2 regions of the Pigmentibacter sp. JX0631 genome follow, and region 1 is predicted to be linked to the other one. Evidence: riboswitches for the same ligand, from Rfam matches in the RefSeq annotation. Region 1 holds a riboswitch; the other holds the start of a gene.
The links. Region 1 has a riboswitch for cobalamin ahead of QEJ31_RS09475 (acyl-CoA thioesterase). Riboswitches for the same ligand answer to the same signal wherever they lie in the genome.

Region 1 (11,320 bases):
AATAAGTAAAGAAAATATTACACGTGCTCGACTAGAAATGCGCTTAAATGATACAGAATATCCTTTAAGTGTAGCATATCGAGAATATGTCAAGTCAACTCTTCAGTTTCTTGAAGAGTAGAAGCATCATCAAAAAATTTTAAACCTTTTGAAATTTCTATGTCCGCAAACATAGATGTTTGCAAAACATTCACATGATTAGCTTTACATAATTCTAAAAGAGCCATAATTAACACAATCAATTCATATCTCGACAAGCACTCGCTAAATAGAAATTTTAAAGTTACAGAATCACTTTCAGATAATTTCTGTTTGATAAATTCCATTTTTTGTTGAATTGTGATTTTTTGAGCCCGGACAATAACTTTAGGAGTAGATTTATTTGTAAACTTTAATAAAACTTTTTCAAACGCTATAATAAGGTCGAAAGGATTGCCTTTAATTGGATGCTCAAAAACCGAAAACTCTTCTTCACGTCTTTTGTGTTCTGCCGTTGGAAAATGTTCTTGCGCTATAGTATTCAATTGCTGTAAAACTTCTGAAGCTTTTTTATATGCCTCAAATTCGAGCAATTGTTGAACCAAATCTTTTCTAGGATCTTCTTCAGCTACTTGAGCCAAATTTTCTGCTTCAGATTGAGACTTATTTTGCAAAACTGGCACTAATAAATTTGCCTTTATTTCAATCAGTTGTGCAGCCATAGCCAAATATTCACCTGCTGTGAGAAAATCCAGTTCTGGAACTTGTTTTAAAAAACCAAGATATTGTTCAGTGATCATTGCGATAGGAATATTAAAGATGTTCAACTCTTGCGCCTTTATTAGATGCAAAAGAAGATCAAGAGGACCATCAAAACTTTCTAACCGTAGATGCATTTAATTATACCATTTCTTTCCTTATTTTCATGTTCTCCAAATTAAGATACATGAAGAGTGTTGCTAAGAATTAAACCTTAGGCAAAGAAGATGTAAAGTCATTTAATACATAGTAAATTAAAATTAATGCAAATATCAAATTTGCTCTACTTTTTTGCTAAACATCACGAAGGGAAGATTTTGCAAAAATACAAATTTCTTTTAATAGGCTTAGGTTTTTTTTGGATTGCAGCTTGGAGTATTTTTGGCAGCATTTTAGCTGTTTTAATTCAGCAAATTACAATTAGTCAAATTCCAACTTCCGAATTTATGCAAAACCAAAGAACCTTGTTAAAATCAGCTCATGCCCATATGAATGTAATGGGTTATAGTGCTATTTTACTCGGATTGTCTCTAAATATTATTCTTCCTTACTTTTCTAAAAAATTGTTAAAAATTATTATAATTACCTTTCTTACATCAATACCAATATTTGGCACTGGCCTTATTCTAGAAGCATTTAATCCAGATCAAATAGGAAAAATATCATATGCTACGGCTATTTCTGCAACTGGTGGAGGACTGTATATTTTAGCAATGTTTATTTGGTCAAGCTTATTTTTATTTAGATACTTGAAGAAAAATGGTTCCCATGAATAAAATTAATCAATACAATAGACTTGTTTTTTTAACTAGATTAAGTGCTATAGGCGATGTTTTAATTGCTGCAAACAGCGTATTTTGTTTAATAGAAAATAATTATTTTCCAGTTTTTATAACTTCTCCTAGTAACAAAGATATCGCATTAAAAATTAAAAACTTGCAGGCATTTATTTGTTTCGAAAAAAATAAAACTCCATCCTTCTTTTTACAAGGCAAAGAAGTTCTTCCAGAAAACTTTCTATCCTATATTTTATCAATAAAAACAATTTCTAATGCAATATATATTGATTTACAAAACACAAATAGAAGTAAAAGAGTATTTAAATACCTAAAAGAAAAATTAAATATTGGATTAGAGAAAAAATATATCATAGAAAAATATTCATTTTATAGAATACTTTTGGTTCTATTATCTTTCTTTTATTTCAAACAAAAAACTGGACTTGTACCTAAAAATTTTATCAGAATAAAAAGCTTGCAAAAAAATCTTTTACAAAAAATTATTTTAAATGATCAAGAAAACTTTTTAGATACATATAATTTTTCACCTTTTTTACCTGCTAATTATTTTTTTCCAAAAGAAATGCAATATATTTGCCTTTTCCCTGGTGCGAGTAGCTTTATTAAAATGTGGCCAAAAGAAAACTTTCGTTTTTTAATTGAAAAAATAAAAAACGAAACTAATTTATCTATAATATTATGCGGATCCATAAATGAACAATACTTAGGGGAATATCTTGACTTTCCTAAATCTAGTAGAGTCATAAATATGGTTAGTAAAACAGAATTATCTGAAACTTTAGATATTATTGCGAATGCTAAATTTGTTGTAACTAATGATTCTTTTGCTGCACATGCTGCCGATAATTTTAATGTACCAGGTACCGTAATTTTTGGTGCTACTTCACCACAATTTGGTTTCGTACCATTAAGTAAAGATATCAAATTTGAATATTTAAATTTAAATTGCAGTCCATGCAGTAGACATGGTAAAAAAAGTAATTGTAGATTTAAAAATTTAAAATGTTTAAAAGAAATTGATCCTAATAATGTTTTTACGCATATTTTATTAATAATAAATCAAAGAAATTTACCACATTAATCATAAGGTATTGATATTTAAAATTGATAAAACGGTAATATTTTTGCTTAAATATAAACAAAAAAACAATTAATTTTGAAAATAAAATTGCTTCACGCCTTAAATGTGAGTATCTTTTCCAAATAGGGGAAGCTTGGTGAAAATCCAACACTGTGCCGCAACGGTAATCAAAATAAATGAAAGTCCGAATACCTATTTTTATTTTCTCTCGAGCAAGAGGTAACACATGAATTATTCTGATGACATTCAAGAAAGAATACATTTTTCAGAAACAAGGATGATAAAATGCGTATTTCCCGACACAACTAATCATTATAATACTTTATTTGGAGGAACTGCATTAAACTGGATGGATGAAGTTGCTTTTATCACTGCAACTCGTTTTTCAAGAAAAAAAATGGTTACTGTTTCTTTAGATAAAACTGATTTTCAAAAACCAATACCAGCTGGAACTTTTGCTGATATTTATGGAATTGTTACTTATGTTGGAACAAAAAGTGTAAAAGTTGAAGTTAAAATTTATGTTGAACAAATGTATACAAATAAAAGGGAAGTTGCAGTTAGTGGTATTTTTACAATGGTTGCTATCGATGAAAAAGGTAAAACGACTCCAGTAATTTAAAGTTTCAAAATTTAATAATTTAATCTAAAATAAATTTGAGCAATTTAAATACTAAACTGCTCGGAAGGAATTTTTTTAAAAGAAGCAGGCTATGAATAAAACTTTAAAATATGAATTTTCTTCTGATATTTATAAAAATATTATTGAAGCCAAATATTGTCATGATAAAATTATTGAAAAAACTGGAAAAGTGGAAAAAGAAACTTTTCAAGAGGCGATCGAAAGAGTCGCTCATGAAGTTAATAAATACGACACAAAATATTATTCTATTATGAAAAATAAAACTATAGAATATATTTGCAAAAAAGATTTTAGCCCTGCTGGAGGCATATGGCGTGGAGCGGGTAATATTAATCGTAAAGTTTCTTTTGTAAATTGCACAACTCAAGAACCAGTTAATGATTCTATTGAAGACATTTTTGGCGAATCACTAAAAAATTGGAGTAGAATTGCATCATATGGCCAAGGTAACGGCATTGATATCTCAGGTTTAAGACCAAGAGGCGCACAAACTAATAATTGCGCAAAAACAAGCACAGGTGCTGTAAGTTTTCTCACAGTATATGATTCAGCGATGCAAATTATAGGAGCAGAAAATAGAAGAGGAGCCACTAAACCAGATATTTGGATTTATCATCCTGATAGCCCCGAATTTATTTCTTGTAAATCCGATATTACAAAACTTTCTTCCCAAAATATTTCTGTAAAAGTTGATAATGAATTTATGGACGCAGTTGCAGAAAATAAAAAGATAAATTTAATTTGGGAAAGGAAAAATCAAAAAATTAAAGTAGGAAAAAGAATATTACTAGATAATTCTCCAGGCCCAGAAATTTCAATTCAAAAATCAGTTTTAGCAAATGATTTATTCAATCAAATTGCACTTCAAGCCTGGAAAACAGGAGAGCCAGGAATAGAATTTTGGGATTCAAGCGAATATTGGTCTAATAGTAACTATCACCCAAATAAAAAATATCACATTGTTTCAACTAATGGATGCTCTGAACAAAAGTTAGATCCATATAATACTTGTGTCTTGTCTTCAATAAATTTTTACAACATGCCTTTATATAGTGAGAAATGGGAAGACTGGTTAATAGAAAGAGTTGAATTTGGAATTAGATTTTTAGATAATGTTATTTTAGCAGAATATAATGAAAATAGATCACCGCATCCTGTTCAACGTGATAAATTAAAATCTATGACTAGAATTGGTCTCGGTTTCACAGGACTTTATGATTGGTTTATAAAAAATAAAGTAAGATATTGTTCAAAAGAAAGTATAGAAATAGTTTCTAATATAATGCGTGTTTTTTCCGAAACAGCTTACAGAACTTCAATTAATTTAGGTAAAGAACGTGGAAATTTCACTGAATTCTCGTCACAGTGGTTTTTAAAAAGTCCTTTTATTCAAAGACTTATTAAATTAACAAATCTAAAAGAAAGTGATTTTTCTTCAATGCGGCACGTATGTTGCCTTTCAATAGCTCCCACTGGTACTTTATCAATGGTTGTAAGCGCTGGAGGTAGTGGCTGCGAACCCGCATTTGCTCCTTATCATGAAAGAAAAGAACGTGTTTTAACAGGTGAATATAGATCTCACTTTATTTATGATAATTGTGTTTTAAATGAATTAAAAAGAAAAAATATTGAACCAACTAAAGAAAATATTGATGAACTTATAAAATCAGAAGAATGGGTTTTTGCAGCATGGGATAAAATTCCTGAGAAAAATATAAATTCTATAGATAAAATAAACTTATTAGCAGAAATTTATAAATATATTGATAGTGGTATTTCAGTTACTTATAACTTACCTAGTACTGCTACCATTGATGATGTAAAAAATATCTATTTTAATGCTTGGGAAAAAAATTTGAAGTCCGTTACAGTATATCGAGATAAAAGTAGAGAAGGAGTATTAAATAATATTGATTCTTCTAATCAAAGTAAAATATCTAAATTTGCGACCTTTAAAAGACCAGAACTACTTGATTGTGATATCCATTATATAAAGGTAGCAGCACAAAATTGGGTAGTTCTTATTGGTCTACTTGATGGTAATCCTTATGAAGTATTCTGCGGAGTATATAAGAAAAAAATAATTTCTCAAGATCATCAAACAGGTAAAATATTTAAAAATAAAAAAGGTATTTACTTTTTAGAAATTATTAATGAAAGTAAAAAATTGCAAAAAATAAATATTAAAGAAAATTTTGAAAACAATGGTTGTGAAAATGCAATCACTCGCCTTGTTTCTCTTAATTTAAGGCACGGTATTGATATAAAATTTATTGAACAGCAACTGCAAAAATCAGAAGGAGATTTGACAACCTTTGCAAAAGCAATTTGCCGGGTGCTAAAAAAATATATCCCAGAAGGAAGTAAATTGATTAGTGAAAATTGTCCTAATTGCCAAAAAGATACTCTTATTCATCAAGCTGGCTGTATTACTTGTAATTCTTGTGGCTGGAGTCGTTGCTAAATAATTTAACTTTACAAAGTTGGATAAAATTATTACTTCAATTATGGTAAGCAGAAATCTATTTTTTTAGAAATTTAAAAATGTATTCTATTAATTTTATTTTATTTTCAATCCAAAAAATAATATTGACATTACATATTTTTTTTCTTAGTTAATTAGAGGACTTTTTTTAATTAGGTGAAAAATGAAAAATCTATATTGTAAATTTATTGTTGCACTGGTGTTTATCTATTTGCATTGCTCTGCATTTGCTTGCATAAATTCTCTGGGAGCAATAGAGTTAAGTAATTCCGAAATTGAATGCATTGATCATTCAGGTTCTGTCAAACTTATTAACATAAAAATAAAAAAGAACTATATTAATAGTGGTAAAAGTAATTTTCAAAATGTTTTCGTTGAGAGCATAAATAGCTCAGGTTCTTTCACAGCTGATAACTTAACAGCAGAAATATTTAATGGTTCTGGAGCATTTTATGGAGATAAAATTAATATAAAAAATATTAATAACTCTGGCACTTTTGTATCAAAAAAATTAATCTGTGATGACTATAAAGGAAGTGGAAACTTTAAAGGATACAATGTTTTATTAAATAATTTTACAAATGATGGAGCTGTTAGATTTGAAGAAAATTCTGTCATAAATGGAAAAATATATGTTAAAGGATATTTTTATGCAGAAAATTCAACATTTAATAAGGCAATATTTGTCGAATCAAACAAAGTTAAAATTACAAATAAAACAAAAACTAAAGAAATTATTATTAAAAAATCGAGTTTCAGTTTTTTCAATAAAAAATATGTGTACATTGATAATAGCACAGTCAATGGTGACATTTTATTTGAAGATGGAAATGGTACAGTTATTCTTGAGAACAATGGAAAGTTAAATGGCAAAATTTATGGTGGCATACTTAAAAAACTGTAACTTTTGAATTCTAAATTAAAATGCATTTCTTTTTTTAGCATTAGATTTTATTAAAAAATAAATTCCTGATTATCCTAGACTACTATATATTTTTCCTACTAAAATTATGCCAAATAATTTTCAACTTCAAGACGGCAAAGTAAAATCAATATATCTTGTTCCATCAAATACAAAAGACGAAATATTTATCTATTTTGCGAAAGAAGAAGTATTATATGGTAACTGTATATTAAAAGAAAATTTTGGTAATTTGTCTTATGCTAATTTGGATGAATATCCTAAAAAATTAAAAAAGTTAAATTTAAAATATCTTATATAATCTCTGGTCATGACACTCCTATTCATGAAGGATCTGGATTAATCGATCATTATTTATTGCTCCTAGAAAAATGAATTATAAATAATTATTTGTCAAATATTTGACATAAAATAAAGATATTAATCATTTCATATATATTTAAATAAAAAGGAATATATATGAAAAATTTTAACTTTTTTATTATCATAGCACTATTTTTTCTTGCTCAAAAAAATTCTTTTGCTTTTACCGAAATTCAAGAATGCTTTCGATGGGTTCTTGGAAGTGACATTACAAAAAAACTAGACTCAGTCAACTCAAAAGAAAGTAAGAAATTGATAATTGAAAATGCAAAAAAAAATAGCTCACAAATTACTACAAAAAAATTAGACGCGTGTTTAACTTTATTTAGTGACTATCAAGATCCGAAAGATCCAAACAAATTATTGGGAAATCCAATGTCAAAGGCTGTTTGCTGTAACTGTAGCGGATGGTGCGCTGCCGGATGGATTTTAGTAGCTTATTGCTCTACTTGTGTATCCATAAATGGTGGCGAAGGATGTTGTAGTAGCTGCAAAATGCCAGCTGGACCAGGGCAAAGCTGTAACTAGTTAGTTAAACTAAAGGTAATAAATTTTTGCCCATTATTTTTTTTATTAGAATTAATAATATTAACGAATAATTTGCAATTATAATTCGCATCAAAAAAATATTTTTTAATTTATTTTTTTTGTAATTTAAAAAAATAGAATATTAAAAAATTAATTAAATAACAAAAATTAATATAATATTTAAAAATGTGTAAATAAATTTAATTTTAATTAACAATATAATAAATTTAATTAAAATTATTTAGTAAACTTTATGAATTAAAATTTATCTTCAATTCCCTCTTTACAAGGAAAAATATTTAAGACATTATTCAAATAATTAAAACAAAAAGAGGTTAATCTTGCAAAAAATAAATAGCCAATTAGAAGGTGAAAACCTTTATATAATAAATAGAATTATTGAAAATAATTTAAATTTTGAAGAAAGCAAATTTGAAAATTCACACAAAGAAATTTTAAATAAAAAAAATATTTTTTCCAAACTTTTAATTAATTGTGTCAGATATTCTGAAAAAAATGCTGTAACATATAATGATGTCAATTATACCTATGAAGATTTTCTTAAATATATCTTAAATATTAAAAGACGCTTAAACAAAATAATTTCTAGTAATAAACAAATTATAGCTGTTTATTTGGAAAACCCTCTTGACATAATTACTAGCATATGGGGAATAATATCGTTTGGATCGTCTTACCTACCTCTATCTATAGAGTATCCTGATAATAGAATAAAATATATGCTTGAGAATAGTAATGTAACAAATATTATTACGTCTAAAAAATTATCCAAAAAGATAGGTAGTTTGGTCAATTCAGTAGAAAATATAATTTTAAGTGAATCATTTTCAGATAACTTTGCAGAAAAATTTGAAATAAATCATTTACTAGAACCCAATAATATAAAAAGTGAAGACTTATGCTATGTCATTTACACATCCGGAAGTACAGGCAATCCAAAAGGAGTTATGATAAATCATGAGAATATTTTAAATCAGATGGATTGGTTAGAAAAAAATCAAAGTATTAATAGTAATTCAATAATACTTCAAAAAACTCCAATAAGTTTTGATGCTGCACAATGGGAAATATTATCTTTGGCTTGTGGCTCACAAGTTGTTCTGACTGACTCGTATAGTTACATGGATCCTGCAAAAATAATATCTTATATTAATAAGCATAAAATAAATACTTTACAATGTGTCCCAACTCTTCTCCAAGGATTGCTAGATACAAAAGAATTAAAATCATGTAATACTTTAAAACATCTTTTCGTAGGTGGAGAAGCTTTAAATAAATCACTGATTTCTAAAGCATCAAAAGAAATTCAATTTTGCAATTTTATAAATCTGTATGGCCCTACAGAATGTACCATAAATTCTTCAGCGCTTAATATAAATATTAAAAAATTAGACACCTATGAAAATATAATTTCAATAGGTAAACCTATTTCAAATATGTATTACTATGTATTGGATAAAAACTTAGAAATCACCCCAATAGGAGAAATTGGAGAACTTTATATTGCTGGAAAAGGAGTAGGTCAAGGATATTTAAACAACTTAATGACTACTAATGAAAGATTTTTATCAAATCCTTTTTCAATGACTAAAGATGACAAAATTCTTTATAAAACTGGAGATTTGGTAAGACTAATAGACGATGGATCATATTTATACTGCGGCAGAGCTGATAATCAAATAAAGCTAAGAGGGTATAGAATAGAGTTGGATGAAATTAAAGCTACAATTGAAATGAATCAATGGATTAAACATGCTGCAGTAATTGTTAAAAATGAAAAACAATACAATAGTGATTATCTAATAGCATTTATTGAATTAAATACCAATGAAGCTGTTTTAATGGATCAAGGAAAATTTTCACCTCATCACATTAGTAAAGAAAATAAACACCAGGTTTTAATGCAATTAGCAGAAAATGGGATTCATAGTAAAAATGATCTAGAATTAAAAAGCGCATATTCCTTAAACTATAAAACTCCAACTGAAGAAATGATGCAATTTACTTTTTCAAGAAAAAGTTACCGGTATTTTGATGGAAATATTCTGAATAATGAAAGTATTTTTAAATTGATTTCTGATTTTCAGACTGCAAAAAATTCCGTTAAAAAATTTATTTCTGATTTGTCATTTGATAACTTCAGTGAAATTCTTAGATATTTTGGTAAATATAAAAGCTCCGAAAGACTTTTACCAAAATATTCTTACGCTTCCCCTGGAGCTCTTTATGCGACTCAAATGTACTTGGAATGCAATAATTTAAGCTTTATTAATAATGGATGCTATTACTATCATCCTGTAGATCATAAACTCTTTAATTTTTGTAATATTCATTCCGGAAAAGAAAATTATTTAAAAATCCATTTTATCGGTAAAAAATCTGCAATAGAAAATGTTTATCAACTAAATGTTTCAGAGGTATTAGAGTTTGAAACGGGGCATATATTAGGAGTATTTGATAAAATATTGCCTAAATTTGGACTTGAAATTACAAATACTGAGTATGATCCTAATATACTAAATACCTTAAATTTAAATACAGACTATATCTATTTAGGATCGTATCAAGTAACTTCAAACAATAATTTAGATAAATTTAAAGATATTGAAGTTTATTTTCAAAATCAAAATAATTATTTCAAACAACTTGAAACTGGCCTATACGAAATAAAACAAAATAAACTAAACAAAGTATCTAGTGATTATGTTTTAGAAAATGAAGTTATTGCTATTAATCAAATTGTTTATCAAAGATCACAATTTGGAATTAGTTTAATTAATAAAAAGTCTAGCTGGCACCAATACATTGATTTAGGTAGATATTTACAACATCTTCAAATGAATGATATCAATATTGGATTAATGTCCTCTGGCTATAGTTCTAAATCTGGACATAGTTTACCAACGGCTCTTAAATTAGAAAAAATATTAGGTCTTAGTAAAGAAAGTGCATCATATTTTTGTCTCGGTGGTTCGATAAGTCTTGAGCAAAAAAAAGATATGGGAATGAAAGAAGACTCAGTTCATATGCAAGGTCCTATCGAAATTATTTTAGAAGATCTCAAAAAGAAATTACCTAATTTCATGATTCCAAATAAAATAGTTACTTTAGAGAAAATTCCTCTGACAGCAAACGGTAAAATAGATACTGAGTATTTAAAGACAATAGATATAGATATAAAATCAACAAGCATTATAAAACCAAGAAGTGATCTTGAAGAAATTATATATCAAATATGGATTGACGAACTTAAAATAAAAGAGTTTTCAGTAACAGATAATTTTTTCTTATTGGGTGGAAATTCAATAACAATTATTAAAATACTAAAAAGATTAAAAAATGAATTTAATATCGATATTCCAATTCAATCATTTTTTGAATATAAAAGCATTGATAAATTAACTGAATTTATTAAATCCAGAAACATAAAAACATTAAATAGAATTATTAATTTAAATGAAAAAGAAGAAAATGAATCAATTTTTTGCTGGCCTGGGTTGGGTGGATTTTGTTTAAATTTAAAAAATTTAAGTAAATCAATAAAATCAGAGTGTACATTTTATGGTATACAATCATATGGATTGAATGAAAATGAAAAGCCATATAATTCTATAGAAGAAATGAGCAAAAAAGATCTGGAATTAATAAAGAAAATTAAACCTACTGGGCCATATAAGCTTTGGGGTTATTCTTTTGGCGCTCAACTGGCATATGAAACTTGTTACTTGTTAGAAAGCTT
Region 2 (11,320 bases), 220 kb from region 1:
AAAAATTTTATTTGCTCTAAAGTACTTGCAACAATGTTTATGTCTTTAGATCTCGCTATTCGATAAAGACTTTTTTTACTGAAATCATGTTCAGGTGATATATTTTCAAGCTTTAGATATTCAATTAAATTAGCAAATTCCATTTCAGCATCTCCATAAAATGCATCAATTAAAATATTTCTTTTTAATATTTGCATATTGACCATTTTTTTCAATTTGAGCAAGAAATTCATTAAATTTTTCTATTAGCTGTTGATCTTTTTTTCTTGCAGCCATTGCCAAATCTCCTTTCTCATTCGAGTAAAGAGTATAAAAATCTATTTTCATTTCCTTTTTTGCTTGTGCGATAAAAACATTATCTTCAACAAAAGCTGTGGTTCTTTTTTGGACTACAGCATTCACTTCATCACTTTCTGTATCAAATTGCAAATGTGTAGCCTTTTTTAAATAACCTTTTAAAAATAATGTGGCAGCACTTCCTGTATGAGTTGCAATTTTTGTGCCCAAAGAATCTAAATCACTAAACGTTTTATACTTTTCTTTATTTTCTGGGGTATTCAATAACGCTGCAGAAACAATGACTGTATAAACTGGTTTTGAAAACAATACTGCCTTTTGCCTTTCTTCCGTTATTGTTAATCCTGAAGCAATAAAGTCGCATTTACCTGTCAATAAAGATGGAATTAAACCATCTAAAGTAGTATCCATCATAACTAATTTTAGCTTATATTTTTTTGCAAACTCTTGCATGATATCAACGTCAAAACCTTTCCAATTTCCTTTATTGTCTTTTACTTCAAAAGGAATAAATCCAGCTTGTGAACACACTTTTAATACTCCCGACTTCTGAATTTTTTCAAAACTCAGATCAGCATCTTGTCCAAAAGCAACTGCAGAATATACAAAAAACACAAATAAATATAAAAACTTATACATAAAACACCCATTCTAGACAGTTTAATCATGCTTTTCTTTAACAGAAAAATCAATAATATCAAATTATTAACTTAGCGCAGAAAGCGGTTGATTCAAAAAAATTTATAAAAATGAAAAGGGAAAAAGAAATCTATTTATTGATGATGATGATGATGGTAAGAATGATGTGCGGAAGATGAAGCTTTAGGTAAGCTATTAAAATTTAAAGTAGATATTTTAAACGCCTGAAATACTTGACTAATCCTCATCTTTGCACCCTTTAAAAAAGTTTGCTTTAATTGGTAATTATGTTTAAAACATTTATTACCTACGTATGAACCTACCAAACATCATATAATTTTGGCAAGCTGTTTTTACTTAAAAGTTTAGGATTTATTATGCAAGATACTAAAATTATTCAATTTGCAAGTGATAACTATGTAGGAGCACATCCTGACATTGCAGCTATTCTAATGACTTCCTTAGAAAGTATAGAAATTCCTTATGGATCAGATACTTATTCAAAACTAGCAAAGGAAGAGTTTCAAAAACAATTTAAGCAAGATTGTGAAGTTTTTTTTGTTGGGACAGGAACTGCAGCAAATGTAGTTGCTTTGAAAAGTATTTTGCGCAGTTACGAAGGGGTAATTTGTTCAGATATTGCCCACATTAATACCGCCGAGGGTGGAGCACTTGAGAACTTTATTGGAGCTAAAATTTTTACCGCCCCATCGCATGCATCAGATGGAAAACTTACTTTAAGTAGTCTTAAGCAAGTATTCCAAAATTTCCGGAATATCCATTTTAATAAACCAAGAGCAGTTTCTATAACTCAATCAACCGAATTAGGGACTGTGTATACTTGTGAGGAAATTAAAGAAATTTGTGATTTTGCCCATGCAAACGGTTTAATTGTGCATATGGATGGCGCTCGTATAGCAAATGCAGCTGCTTACTTAAAGAAAACTTTCAAAGAAATGGTTGTTGATACAGGAGTAGATATACTATCTTTTGGCGCAACAAAAAATGGAGCCATTATGGCAGAGGCCATAGTTGTGTTTAATAAAGATCTAATCAAAGACATGCTTTATATTCAAAAACAATCTATGCAATTGTTTTCTAAAATGAGATTCATACCTGCACAGTTTATTCCTTATTTTAAAAATAATTTGTGGTTAAAAAATGCGGCTAATGCTAATGAGAAAGCTTATTATATTGCAGAAGAATTAAAATCTACGAAACTGTATAAAATTCTTAATAAAGTTGAGACTAACCAAATTTTTATTGAATTACCAATAAATCTTAAAGACGACTTAGCTAAAAATTATTTGTTTTATATTACCCAAGAAAACTTCGAAAAAAATATTTGTTCTATAAGAATCATCACTTCCTATAACACTTCAGAAGCTGATGCCCAAAAACTTATTTCAGATTTCAAACAAGCTGAATATAACTTTCTACTATCTCAATCTTTTTGACTCTTACATCTTTCAGCTAATGCTTGAAAACTTATCATAATCATCTTAAAATAAATTCAAATTTATTTCTAAGGTGAAATTTATGTTAGCAGCACCTATTTTAGAAAATGAAGACAAAAGAATAAAAGAGTTATACGATTATGGGATACTAGATACTCCTCCAGAATTTAATTTAGATGAAATTGTTTTTATAGCATCTTATATTTGTCATACACCAATCAGCTTAATTAGTATTATTGATAAAGAAAGGCAGTGGTTTAAAGCAAATCTTGGTCTAAATGCAGCAGAAACCCCTCGTGATATTTCTTTTTGTGGGCATGCCATTCAACAAGATGAAATTTTTATTGTTGAAAATACAGAACATGATGAACGATTTAAAGATAATCCTTTAGTAACTGCAGATCCTAAAATTAAATTTTATGCGGGTTCTCCATTAATCACAAGTACAGGTTACAAATTAGGAACACTTTGTGTAATAGATTATAAACCAAGTAAACTAAATAGCGATCAAGAACGTATTTTGAAAGCATTGGCAAAACTAGTCATTCAAAACTTTGAAATGAAAAAATTGTTTAAAAAAATTCAAAATGATGAAAAAAATCTGATTCAGCATGCAAAAATGCTTTCTTTAGGAGAAATGGCCTCTGGGATAGCGCATGAAATTAACAATCCGTTAATGATTATTACCGGTAAGACACATCTTATGAAAGAATATATAAAAGAAAATAAAACAATAGATGGGACTTATTTATTAAATGAAATAGAAAAAATTGAGGTTACTAAAGATCGAATTAAAGATATAATTAGCAATTTAAGACTTTTTGCCAAAAATTCTGAAAAAGAACCTCTTCAACCATATTCTATATTAGGATTGCTAAATGAAACTTTATTACTTTGCAATGAAAAAATTAAAAATAGAAGCATTGAAATTAATATAGAACACTCTGAAAATGTAAAAAATATCTATATCAATTGTAAACCTAATCACATCCGCCAAGCTTTTTTAAATTTACTTCTAAATGCCTATGATGCTCTTGAAACCGTGGAAAATAAAGTAATTAATATTTCTTTTCAAGTTTTATCAGATAGAATTAAAATAAGTTTTATTGATAATGGAGTAGGTATCTCAAAGGAGAACAGAGAAAATTTAATGAAACCTTTTTTTACAACAAAAGAAGTAGGAAAAGGCATTGGATTAGGATTGTGCTCTACCAAAGGAATTATAGAAGAACATAAAGGAATATTTTACTTGGATACAATAATTCAAAATACTTGTTTTGTTATAGAGTTACCTAGATAAAATGAAAATATTAGTTTTCAATTTTTAAATACACAGTAACTTCTTCCCTATCATGATAGAGTTGGCGCGCTTGCAAAGTATAGCGAATTCGCTCTGCGTCTAATTCACTACGAATTAAATTTAAGCAATTTGTTACTTCAATATATCTTTTTTTCATTGGTAATTTTAAATTAAAAATAAACCTTTTGCTTAATTTAAACTTAGCCCAATCAGCTATTAATTGGGCAATTTTCTTAGGTTGTTCAACCATATCACAAACTAACCAATCCACTGGTTTTTTTGATCTATATTTAAACCCATCTTCTTTCAAATGCTCAACCAAACCAGTTTTCATTAATTTATCTTGCATTGGTCCATTATCTATCGCAAAAACATAGATATTTCTGCGCACAAATTGATAAGTCCATCCCCCTGGGCTTGCTCCTAAATCTACAGCTGTCATACCTGCTTGCAATTCACTTTCCCTTTCTGCTGAATTGCAGAAAACATGCAATGCTTCTTCTAGCTTTAAAGTAGAGCGACTAGGGGCATCGATAGGAAATTTAAATCTCGGAATTCCCATAAACCATTGCGAAGCCTTTTTAGGGGCACATAAACCAATATAGCAACTTTGTCCTGTTAAAAATACTAAATGCATTCGTAAAGCGCGCTGAGATTTATCATTTATAATAAAACCATTTTTCTTTAGCTCTGAAAGCATAGGACTTGTAAATTTTTTACAAAAATTTAATAGCTCTTTTTGCGAATCTGTATCAAAAGTTTCTATAAAAAGATCATCTAAAATATGTCTTCCATTTAAAACATCGGCAAAATTTGTTAAAAATAAGTTATATATAGGTTTTGTTCTATTGGTTTCAGGTAAGTCTGCCACTAAGGGAGCAACTAAAATTATTTGTCTTGCAAAAATAAGATCTTTTAATTGCAAATCATTCCAAATATTGATTACTGCTTGAGGATCATGTCCTTGAAAAAGAACATGGGCGGTGTTTCCCTTCGCTTTGACAAAGCCTGCAACGGAACGTTCAGCTGTATAAGCCAAGATTTCCGCAGCACATTCGCTTTCAAAGCCAGATCTACAATAAAGCAATAAAGAATAAGACATGGAAGCAAACTTTCATGGATAAATTGGAATAGGGAACTGAATTTCATTAATTTCAGGTATATTAAAATCTATGATTTCAGACTTTTCACCGAGCAGGTCTTTGGATATCGCAGCTTTTCCATTTATACAAGTAAAACTTGCAGGATCTACCACACAGCTAAATAAATACATATTTTTACTATAATTATATGTAACTTTTCCTGCTAAACTCTTTACATATTTCTTGCGATTTTTCTCATTTAACACAATAGTTTCAGGATTATTCAGGTCAAACCAATAGGCAGAATTAATTTTATCCCATGTATAGCTACCAGTATCTTTTCTTTCTGTGATTAAGATAGAATCTTTCGTTGCAGAAACACCACCTAATTCATATTGTTGAACATCACCATTTTTATCTGTCCTTAATATTTCTTTAATGATTATATTATTACTAGCAACATCAATATAAACTAAATTTGTATCTAGCCCTTTATCTTCAGAATAAGGATTACAATTTAAGATAACTTTACTGGTATCAATTACTTTAACTTGACTTGCAGGATTAAAACAATTGGTTATTTCTGTTTTCTTAACTATAGTTTTCAAATCATCTGCTAATTCAAAAATATAGGGCTTATTTTTTTGATACCCAGCATAATCATAGGTTCCTAAAGTAAGAACATACACTTTATTATTTGCTGTTAATAAATGAGTTGTTTTTAATTGCTTTTCTTCAGTAGTTAATGAAACAGATCCGGTATCTAGTTTAACTTTACTTATAAAGGTATTCGATAAATCCGGTGATGAAGCTATGATTTCTGCTTCATAGCCAATCCCAAGAAGTTTATTTTTAAACATAATTAAATTGTGAATATTTATTGGAAAATTGGTATTTTCAATCCCAGAAGTTTTTTTGTTTGCTTTAAGATAAGTAATACGAGTTGGAGAAGACAAAAATCTTTCAGCAAAATAAAATCCCTCAATGCCATTAGAATCATTCATTTTTTGATATACATTTGCATCTCCACTAGGAGTTCTAGATAAAATAAGTTCTAATTTTTTAGTATCAAAATCAAATGTATATAAATTACTGAAGTTATTGTATTTATTTGCAACAAAACTTGTTTTATCATCTGTGATAACAAATTCTGGATTTACATTCTCTTTCTTGCCGCATGCAATTAAAACAGAAATGAGAGAAAAATTTATTACTTTAAAGGTTAATTTATTCATTATATTTCTCCTGAAATTGTAAGATAAAATCGTCTTCCGGGGGGAGGGTAACCAATATAACCATTTGTTTGCATTTGTTGTGAAAAACCTGTGATGTTTGATACTCTTGCATAAGTTTCATCAGCTATATTAAAAATATCGAAAGAAAAAATAAAGTTTCTTTGTTCTTTTCTATTTTTAAATTGGAAAGAAAAACCCGTATTGTAAATAGGAGGTATCTCTACTTTATTTATATTTAAGTAATCCAAATAAAACTCGCTTTGCCAATTTAAATTTACAAATGAGCCAAAATATGTAGAGTATTCATTAAACTTTGTTAAAAATATATTATCAACGCTTGTTCCAGAATTAATTGAATTTTCTGAGCTTCTTGGAACAAAATATTCGTTTTTATTTTTAGTCATTAATGATTTAACATATTGGTAAGAAAAATAGAATTTCCAATTTTTATACAAGTAAACATCTGAATTTAAATACAATCCAACACGATTTGAATCTTCTATATTTTGATACTGTGAAGTAAACTGATTAATTTCTTGCAGAAAAATTAAATTAGAATCTTTTGTATAAAAAGTTCCAATTTCAAAATAGGGAAATGTAAACCCAAATTCAATTTTTTTGCTTTGTTCCTCTTGCAAATTATTATTTGCCAAAATTCCACTTGGTGAACCATAAATTTCAGCTAAGTAAGGTCTACGCATTGCTAAGGTATAGCGCAAATAATTTATAATAAATAAATATTTTTGTTGAATTGAAAAAGAATAACCGTAAATATTTTTATCCATATTATTGCTTTTAGTATTACAAATGCTTTGTAAATTTCCTTTATTACAATCAATAGACATCTGCGACTGAGCTGCTGAAACCCAGCTATTTAAATTAAATGATAAAGAATAATCTTTAGTTACTGGAAAATAAATACTTTCAAATAGTCCTAAATGAAATTCTTGCCTTTGTGAGTTACTTTGACTATCACTAGAATTATCAAGTGCTGCAGGAACCGCGGCTGTAGTATTTTGCGTAAAATTAAGGTATTCTAAAATAATACCAGACTTTTCTTCTGAAATAATTTGAGATGGAATTGTTACCCATGATTTAACTTGCGCCGTTGTATTAAAACTTGAATTTGCTTGAGTAGTAAATCCTTCAGAAAAATTTGAAATTTCTGATTTATTTAAAATAATCCCTAATTGATTGTTCCACATTATTCCATTATCTGGATAAAATTTTTCCGCTTGAAGAGTGCTTATAAATAGTTTCTTTTTAATTCTTGCACTTGAAGAACTACTGACTGCTCCTGAAATTCCCTTTTCATAATCTGTATATAAATTAGCTGAATTTATACTTCCGAAAAAATTAGAATTTATATTTAAATGAAAATATCCTGAATATTTATGAAAATCATTATTTTGCAAATTTTCATACTGACCTTTATTTGCATTTAATATAGAATTATTATTGTTAAATACAGGATAGTCTTCTTTACTACTTGTTGCTTCTACCGCAGAAAACACAGAATAATTCTTATTCAACTGAAGAGCATGACTAATAGAGTTTTGCCAGTAATGAAATGAACCCACTCTAGAATTTAATTTGAAAAAATTTTCATCAGACGCTCTATTTTTAGCAAAGCAATTATCTTTCTGACAACTGATCACATTTATATCGCCACTAATGCCCATACTGCTTAACCAAAAGGGTGGGCTATCGGGATAAACCAGCAGGCTTGCTATTGCTGAAATAGGAATTAAAGAAACTATTTGCTCACTGGAATCAGATCCAGCCAAAGGAAGTCCATTAAAATAGTAAGTGGGCTCAAAAGCCCGAGCACCTCTGAGACGGACTCGCAAAGCACCAGCTTCACCACCAAATTGTTCTACTTGTCCTGTAGTTATTCTTTTTGCCAAATCAGAAATACTTTTTGGTTCTGGTAATGTCCCGGGTTCTGTTGTTGCAGAAATATGTTCCTGATTGATATTTCCAGAAGCAGGATCTTCTAAAATTTCTTGTGAAGTTTTAAATTTTTCTTTTGATTGCATTTTCCCTAAATCAGAACTTTCATCTTTAGGTAACACAATAATTGGAGCTGGACTTTGGGAATATGCCAAACTAGGCAACAAAAAAAGTTTTGTTGCGATAATAAACTTCATGTTTTTTTCTTTTTATAGAAGATCCCCTCGGATCTTGTTCCATAAGCGTCTACAAGGAACGCATGATGGCAGGTCTTCGGACTTAAAAGCCTTTTTTAATTCCTACTTTTTGCAGCTTCCCAGATTAACCAGTGCTATATTGCAAATTTCGTTCTTTTTTACCGCTGCGGGACAGTTTTAGATTTACACTAAATTCCCTTTTAATTTGGTTTTTTATCAAATAAAAAACGCAAAACCATCAACTTCACAAAAGTTACATAGCTTACTATTTTAGTCAATTGACGGTGAATTATTTCTAGAAGGTATATGAAAAGAAGGAAACCAAAACACTTTGCAAAAATTAATTTTTATTTGAAAAACTTTACAATTCTTCGTACTGCACCTGGAATGACAGTTGCTGATTTTTGGATATTCAATTTCAATTTTGTCTTAGATTTTAAACCTTGGTAACTTGGGATTACTTTTTCAGCATCTTCCCTAGCTTCAAAATCATATACCCCTTCAATTCTTTCCCAATTTTCAATTCCTGTTTCATTAGATTTTAAATAAACAGAGTGAATATCATAAGCATTTTGTTCTTTCATAACTACCTCATAAAAAATTCTAAATAAAAGTTCTAGAAAGTCTCGGCATTAAATTATAATTTTAACAGTTTAATTGATAGGTACAGTTTACAATATTAACCCTCAACTGTACTCCTATTTTTTTTGGAACTGTACTGGGAATTATTTTCTTATTTTGTTATAAACTGTTAGATATGAGTTTAATTCTGCAATGAATAACTATTTGTAAAGGCTTATTAGTATGGCAAAATTTAGAAAAATAACGATTGATTTTGATTCTAGTAAGTCTTACTCCCAACAAATATTTGACCATTTCAGCCATGCAATTCAAACCGGTACACTTATGTTTGGCTCTAAACTCCCTAGTATACGAGACTTATCTGCCGAATTAAAAATAAACAAAATTGGAATTATTACTGCTTACAATAAGTTATGTGATGGAGGATTTATAAAAGCCAAATTAGGAAGTGGTTTTTATGTTTCTTACAAAAAAAATAAGATTAACTTATCTAGCTCTCCAAAAAAGGAAAATCACAACCTTGTTTTAAAAAAACAGCAAATGAATTGCCCACTTCCTCACTATCTAGAGCTTCCAGAAGATTATGCAAATCTAGGCGGAAATCAAGTTTACAAAAGTTTTAGTATTATGGAAGAGTTAAGAGCTATCTCGAGAACTTGTTTTTCAGCTCAAACTTTAATTTATTCTTCTTTTAAACACAACTCCTTCCAAAACTTGAAAGAAATAATAGCTTTTGATCTTGAAAATAAAGGAATGCCAATTCAAAATACGGAGCAGATTTTGCTCGCAAGTGGGGAAAAGCATGCCATAGAAATTATTCTAAGTGGCTTTCTGTCAAGAAATGATTATCTTGTGCTTGAAACTCCAAATAGTGATTTTTTTTTCTACTCAGATCTTTTAAAAAAGTACAATGTAATTTCTGTTGAACGATCTTTTGAAAAAATATTTTTGAGTGAAGAAAAAATTTTAGAAATAAAAAATAAAAAACCCAAAGCATTTATAATCTACACTAATTGTCATTGTCCTACAGGTGGTTCTTTAACCGCAATTGAAAGACATGCGATTATTAAAATAGCAAAAGAAATAAACGCAATTATCATTGAAATTGATATTTATAGTGAACTTAATTATGATGAGTTTATAATTCCAAATTTAGCCACTATTGAAGGGTTAAATAACTCATTTTATATTTCAAGTTACTCTAAAGTGTTCGCTCCAGGTCTAAAAATTGCATATATTGTTTCAAGTATAGCAAATATAAAATATCTTAATACCCTTTATATTGCACAATGTATTTCACCTTCAATTATTGATCAACAAATAATTTACGAACTAATTATTAGAGGTATTTTAAAGAAACATATTGCAAAACTTAAAAACACCTTCCGTTCTAAAAGGGATACTTTAATCGCAATGTTAAAAAAACTTTCACCTCAAGGTTCAAAATGGAATCAACCTGATTCTGGAATGTATTTATGGTTTGAATTTCCACCTGGTGAAAATTTACAGGTAGTTGAAGAACGTGCATTAGAAAAAAAAATATCTATTGCACCTGGATACTATTTTTCAAAAGATAGTAAACATTATAATTTTATGCGTCTCAATTTCGCAAATTTAGAGCCTGTATTAATGTATAATTCTTTAGAAACTTTATTTTCAATTTGGCGCAATGCATCTTCAAGAAAATGGATAATAAAAAATGATCGAAATTCCTAATCAAAAAGCAAATATTGGATTCTATTTTCATATTCCTTTTTGCCCCCATATTTGCCCTTACTGTGATTTCACCAAAACTGCTAAGTTTTCTAAAAAAGATATTTCTTTTTATTTTGATGAATTAGAAGAGCAATTAATTTACTTTATTGAAAATCTTAAAGAGTACTATCAACAAAATGTAACTATTTACTTTGGCGGAGGTACTCCCGGTTTATTCGAAGCTTCTGCTTATAAAAGATTCTTTAATATATTAAATAACTATTTTAAAATAGAGGAAGCTACTTTAGAAACTAACCCATTAACAAATTTTAAACGCCGTTTATATGATTATAGAAAAATAGGTTTTACTAGAATTACATTGGGAGCTCAATCTCTTTGTCACTCGACTTTAAAAATTTTAGGAAGAAAACATACACCAGAAAATGTAATTGATAACCTAAATTGGGCAAATTCTGCAGGATTTAACAATATACAAGTAGATTTAATTTATGGCTTAAAAAAAGAATATCGTTCCAAAACTATAACAGAAGAAATTAATGAATTAGTTCAAAATGGCGCAACTGGCATTTCAGCTTATGCTTTAACTATCGAGCAACGAACTTTATTTGCAAAGAAAAATTATTCTGATGAAGATAATGCTGTGAATGAATATTTAGAAATATTAAAAAGTTGCTCAAAATTATCATTACAACAAGTTGAAACGAGTAATTTCTCTAGGTTTCCTACAAAGCATAATAATTTGTATTGGTACGGTAAACCCTATATAGGACTTGGAACAGGTTCACATGGACTACTCCCACAAACACCGGATAAACCTTTTGGTATGAGATACAGAATTGGTCCCAGTTCATTTCAAGAAATA

Region 2: another riboswitch for cobalamin. It lies ahead of QEJ31_RS10460 (TonB-dependent receptor); the one in region 1 lies ahead of QEJ31_RS09475 (acyl-CoA thioesterase).

The regions. Positions count from the first base shown of each region.
Region 1 is NZ_CP123622.1:2,150,059-2,161,378, reverse strand. It holds gene QEJ31_RS09495 (hypothetical protein) at 1-121, shown strand, start outside; gene QEJ31_RS09490 (segregation/condensation protein A) at 90-875, opposite strand; gene QEJ31_RS09485 (hypothetical protein) at 1,056-1,514, shown strand; gene QEJ31_RS09480 (glycosyltransferase family 9 protein) at 1,507-2,619, shown strand; cobalamin riboswitch at 2,704-2,834, shown strand; gene QEJ31_RS09475 (acyl-CoA thioesterase) at 2,846-3,241, shown strand; gene QEJ31_RS09470 (hypothetical protein) at 3,333-5,726, shown strand; gene QEJ31_RS09465 (hypothetical protein) at 5,911-6,651, shown strand; gene QEJ31_RS09460 (hypothetical protein) at 6,758-6,970, shown strand; gene QEJ31_RS09455 (hypothetical protein) at 7,129-7,560, shown strand; gene QEJ31_RS09450 (amino acid adenylation domain-containing protein) at 7,902-11,320, shown strand, end outside.
Region 2 is NZ_CP123622.1:2,373,126-2,384,445, reverse strand. It holds gene QEJ31_RS10490 (leucine-rich repeat domain-containing protein) at 1-197, opposite strand, end outside; gene QEJ31_RS10485 (transporter substrate-binding domain-containing protein) at 166-936, opposite strand; gene QEJ31_RS10480 (aminotransferase class V-fold PLP-dependent enzyme) at 1,314-2,393, shown strand; gene QEJ31_RS10475 (GAF domain-containing sensor histidine kinase) at 2,476-3,693, shown strand; gene rlmM (23S rRNA (cytidine(2498)-2'-O)-methyltransferase RlmM) at 3,704-4,795, opposite strand; gene QEJ31_RS10465 (hypothetical protein) at 4,808-6,010, opposite strand; gene QEJ31_RS10460 (TonB-dependent receptor) at 6,010-8,160, opposite strand; cobalamin riboswitch at 8,210-8,415, opposite strand; gene QEJ31_RS10455 (hypothetical protein) at 8,508-8,744, opposite strand; gene QEJ31_RS10450 (PLP-dependent aminotransferase family protein) at 8,965-10,458, shown strand; gene QEJ31_RS10445 (radical SAM protein) at 10,442-11,320, shown strand, end outside.